Regions from separate parts of the Bradyrhizobium sp. 87 genome, predicted to be linked through region 2. Evidence: riboswitches for the same ligand, from Rfam matches in the RefSeq annotation. Region 2 holds a riboswitch; the other holds the start of a gene.

Region 1 (2,392 bases), on a different contig from region 2:
TGAGCATAGGCCCGGCGGACAGCCGCCCGCGATGCTTCGTCGACGTCCATCACTAGGCATGGCTCGTCCAGCTGAACCCATTCAGCACCGCGCGAGGATAGTTCGCGGAGAACATCGACATAGACTGGGAGGAGCCGATCGAGCAGCGACAGCGGATTGAATGCGGGATTTGCGCTTTTGCCGAGCTTCAGGAAAGTGACTGGGCCAACTAGGACGGGGCGCGTTTGGTAGCCGAGGCTTTTTGCCTCCTCATATTCCTCGATCGGCTTTCGAGAGGAATACTTAAAGATCTGATCCCGGTGAAATTCCGGCACCATGTAGTGGTAGTTGGTATCGAACCACTTCGTCATTTCCTGAGCGGCTACGCCAGGCCCATGCTGAGCGTGACCACCGTCCTGAGCGCCACGCGCCATGGTGAAGTAGGTCTTGAGCGACACAGGACCTTCGGTCCAGCCGTAGACGTCGGGAATGGCGCCAACCATTAGGCTGGTATCGAGCACATGGTCGTAAAACGAGAAGTCATTCGAAGGAATGACGGTCGCACCGCGGGATTTCTGCCGTGCCCAATTAGCGGCACGAAGTCCACTCCCCGCCTCGAGGAGCTCGGCTTCGCTGGAGTTTCCCGCCCAGTAGCTCTCGAGCGCGACTTTGAGTTCGCGTCGTGGGCCGATGCGTGACGTCCCCAGTGTGGCAACGGGAAGCGAAAGAAAAGACATAGCTCAGACCCCATGATTGGGGCAAAGGCCATGGCGGACGCATGCAGCGAATATCGCGTGAGCGACAGCTGCTTGGCGCACACCGGGACACCCCGCCCGTGGACGATATATTGTCGAGGCAGGTCTCCTGGCTCGCGGGTCGTCGCTGCTGTCCGGCCTTCCCGAAGCCGCATGGCTTCAGTGACTTCGTTGGACAGCGGCTCGCCGCTTACAGTTGCGGGGGCAGCGCCGGCATTGCACCGGCTTCCCTCTTAGCTCCGGATCAAACGAATCCGAAGACCACGACGGCTGGCATTAGGCGCACGAGGATCGATCCGTCAACCTACTAAGTGTCGCCGCGATATTGCCCAAGCGATTGCGAGCTGTACCAGCTAGGGCACAACGGTCTTACTCCCGGCCTGGTAAAAACGCCTAGATCTGTGGAGCCTCCGCTTGTGAATGCGTCCGTCAACACCCGCTTGGCGTACTCGGATGAGCCAACGCGAGCAGAACGAACGCGGTGGGCGCTTCGACATCTGCGTGATCGCGACAAATCCGGTCTTTTCCGTCAGCAGCTTCTCGAACTCGCCCGCGAGGACGTTTGCGATCATCCTCGGCCGGCATCCGCTTGATCACAGCGCCATGAGGCTCCTTAGGAATTGTCAAGGCCGGATTGCTCCAGGATCAAACGGATGATCAGGCCGGACTGCCTGTGTTCGGCGGACCCCGCGACGAGCCGTGAGCTCGATCGCTCCGTGGCGTTCGTCAAGATGATCTCCTTCGGTGTGCCAAGCACTTACGTGCTGAGCGACTTTGGCCGCGCCTTCGTTGTTTCCGTCGCCGCTGGCGAGTAGTGCAGCCTGGACGTTGGCCTGCGCGGCATCGCAGGAACAGTTCCGGACGTCAGGATGCACGCTGACTTGCGGAACGGGAGTAAGCGGCGAGAGCGCGGGCGGCGGGGATCCTGTTAGGACCCTAGCTCCATGCACTCGTGCATGGTGACCGTGGGCAAGCGGATGCCCAGCTTCTCGTACGTCTTCAGGATCTCCGGACCGATCTGGTCGCGCGTGGAGACCGTCTCTTCGGCTTCGAAGTGACGTAGCGTTAGATATCCTGCAAGCTGATCTTGGGATATTCGACGCCCGTCCACCTCGCCTCGGCTCGTCAGCCAACGACGATAAGCCTCAACGCGGCGACCTGGAGCATCGAGGCGGCCTTGTCATTATTCGAGACAAATTTGACGGTCTCCTCTGACAGAGCCCTTCGAGGGTTTCTCGGAGTCGATCAGCGCCTTAAGCTCATAACGATGTTGATCGACCTCGATGCGCCGCACGCGGAAGGCGGCCTCCACAAGCTCGACATCTACTCCTTCGTGCGCGAAATCGAGCGGTGAAGCCTTCTGGACGCGGGCTGCTTATGTTGTCTTAGACGGGACACAGGTGTCAGGCACCGGACAGACCACAGCGCATTGCGGCGTGTCGGAATGGCCCTCGCACTCCGTACACTTTTTTGCATCGATAACGTAAATGTCGCGCTTGAGGCTGATCGCCGCGTTGGGACACTCGAACTCACATGCCCCACAAACGGTACATTGCGAAGCGACGATCTTGTAAGCCATGCCTTCCGACTCCTTAGGCGAGCGATGCCATTGGCGATCCCTTTCAAATGCCGTGCCAAGGACAGGCGCGCTCAATGAT
Region 2 (2,392 bases):
CCCGGTGCCGATCTTCGACAAACCCAGGCGGACCCGCGCGACCTGTTCCTCAAAGCTTTCGCCGCCGGACGGCCGTCCGCGCGCCGGATCGCTCCAGAACCGTGCATAGGCCTCGCCACCGGTCGCGGCGAGTTCGTCATGCCGACGGCCGGTCCAGTCGCCAAAGTCTTGCTCGCTGAATTCGTCCAGCTGCAGCGGCTCGAGCCCCAGCGCGCGGGCCGTTTCGACGGTGCGCCGCGACGGGCTCGCATAGCTCGCGGCGTCCCGTGGCAGGCGCTGCCGCAGTGCCTCCAGCTGCGCCCGAGCGCCGAGATCGGCCGGTGCGTCGGCCGCATGGATCGTCCCCGCGACGCCATCGACGGGCGCGTGCCGTATCAGCCAGAGGAAGGTCTCGCCTCCCATGCTTATCTCCAAGGAAACTGGTCGTTGTGGCAATAACGCCGCAACTGGCACATTGACTCTGTCTGGATCGTAATCCTAGATGCTCGCGACGGTTTCCCCGAGAGGGGATGAAAAGGGAATGCGGTGCGGGGAGTTTGTCCCCAATGCCGTGGCTGCCCCCGCAACTGTAAGCGGCGAATCTTGCGTCACGAGCCACTGGGTATCTCGGTCCCGGGAAGGCGATGCAAGGTACTGACCCGCGAGCCAGGAGACCTGCCGTCAGCCGTGGTCACACGCGAAGATGTCGGTCGGGGAGTACAGACATTCGGCTTCATCGGAAGGCTGCAAGCCGGACGATGGGACCCTGGTTCGCGGTGACGTGCCACTGACGTCACTCCGAGGTCCAAGACCGTGTATTCCCTTCGTATCGTACGACCACGCCGTTTCCTACTGGCATCCGCCGCTCTCACATCTTTCGTCGCCATCGACATGCCAGCGGCCTTGGCGCAGCAGGCCCGCGAGCCACTGCCGCCCGTCGAGGTGTCGGCGCCACAATCCCGCAGGCAGTCCAGCCCGGCCGGACGGGACGCGCAGAGCTCACGCCGCGCAGCAGCGCGCCGGCCGGGGACTGCATCCGCAGTGCCCAAGCCCGTCGTGCCGACCACGGCGGCACAGACGCCGCTCAACACCAATGCCGTCGCCGAAAGCGCTTCGCGCCTCGGCCTGACCGTGCGAGAAACACCCGCGACCGTGGAGGTGATCTCGGCCGCAACCATGCGCGAGCAGGGCTACCGCACAGTCTCCGACGTCGCGCACGGAGCGGTGGGCGTCACAGCCGGCGACAATCCGGCCGAGCCTTCGGCTTTCTCCATGCGCGGCTTCACCAACAGCCAGATCAACACGCTCTACAACGGCATCAAGATCGGTCCGCAGAACATGACCTCGCGGATCATGGACACGGCCAATCTGGAGGCTGTCGAATTCCTGAAGGGTCCGGCATCACTGATGTCAGGCGAGGGCGCCGCCGGCGGCGCGATCAACTTCGTCACCAAGCAGCCGCACACCGGTCCGATCCGGAACGAGGCGGATTTCTCCTGGGACTCGCTGAACTCGTTCCGGGCGCATTACGGCTCGGGCGGCAGCACCAATGTGCAGGGGCTGGACTACCGCTTCGACGTCAGCCGTTCCTCGCTCAACGGCTTTGCCGACGACACCAACACCAAGACGCTCAATGTCTCCGGCCAGCTCAACTACCGCATCTCCGACAGCCTCAAGGTCTGGGGCGCGATCGAGTATCGGGAAGATCGCTCGAAAGCCTATTGGGGTGCGCCGCTGGTGCCGATTGCCTTCAGCGGCTCGCATGCGACGACGGGGATCGTTTCCGGCAATTACGTCTCGAACTACAACAAAACCGATCTCGGTGCCGTCACGATCGACGACCGCACCTTCAATACTAACTACAACGTCCTCGACAACAGGAACGTAGCGAAGGAGGTGTGGCTGCGCGGCGGTTTCGAGCTGAATCTGGCGCCCGACCTGACGCTGAAAAGTCAAGCCTATGCTTACGGAGCTGAGCGCACATGGTTCAACAATGAGATCGAGGCGTTCAATTCCGGGACCAACATGGTCGATCGTGAGCGCTTCTATGTCGCGCACAGCCAACGCTTGGTCGGCAACGTCACCGATTTGATCTGGGATGCGAATATCGCCGGCTTTGACAACCGTTTGGTCACGACGCTTTCCTCAAGCTACCTTGATTTCGTGAGGCCGGGCGCCGCAAATTTCCCCGGCGATTCCGTTCCGCTGGTCGATCCGCCTCGCGGCTATTACGGCCTGCTCACCATTCAGCAGCAGACCGCGCGCATCGACAATGAGGCGCTGTCGTTCGAGGACCGGTTGAAGTTGACACGGACCTTTGCGCTGGTCGGCGGCCTGCGCGTCGAGCATATCGGGCTCGACCGCAATTCGACCGACAAGTTCGGTCTGGAGAAGGCGAACTTCCCGTTCTCGC

The links. A riboswitch is a leader RNA that binds a small molecule or an ion and turns the genes downstream of it on or off. The one in region 2 is predicted to bind cobalamin.
Region 1: linked by a shared signal. The riboswitch ahead of metE (5-methyltetrahydropteroyltriglutamate--homocysteine S-methyltransferase) and the one ahead of IVB50_RS38720 (TonB-dependent receptor) in region 2 are both predicted to bind cobalamin.

The regions. Positions count from the first base shown of each region.
Region 1 is NZ_JADPIQ010000125.1:99,256-101,647, forward strand. Features, by position in the region: gene metE (5-methyltetrahydropteroyltriglutamate--homocysteine S-methyltransferase) at 1-716, opposite strand, end outside; cobalamin riboswitch at 816-1,015, opposite strand; gene IVB50_RS30845 (hypothetical protein) at 1,388-1,549, shown strand; gene IVB50_RS30850 (hypothetical protein) at 1,822-2,088, shown strand; gene IVB50_RS30855 (4Fe-4S binding protein) at 2,110-2,313, opposite strand.
Region 2 is NZ_JADPIQ010000148.1:52,082-54,473, reverse strand. Features, by position in the region: gene IVB50_RS38725 (histidine phosphatase family protein) at 1-402, opposite strand, end outside; cobalamin riboswitch at 475-677, shown strand; gene IVB50_RS38720 (TonB-dependent receptor) at 793-2,392, shown strand, end outside.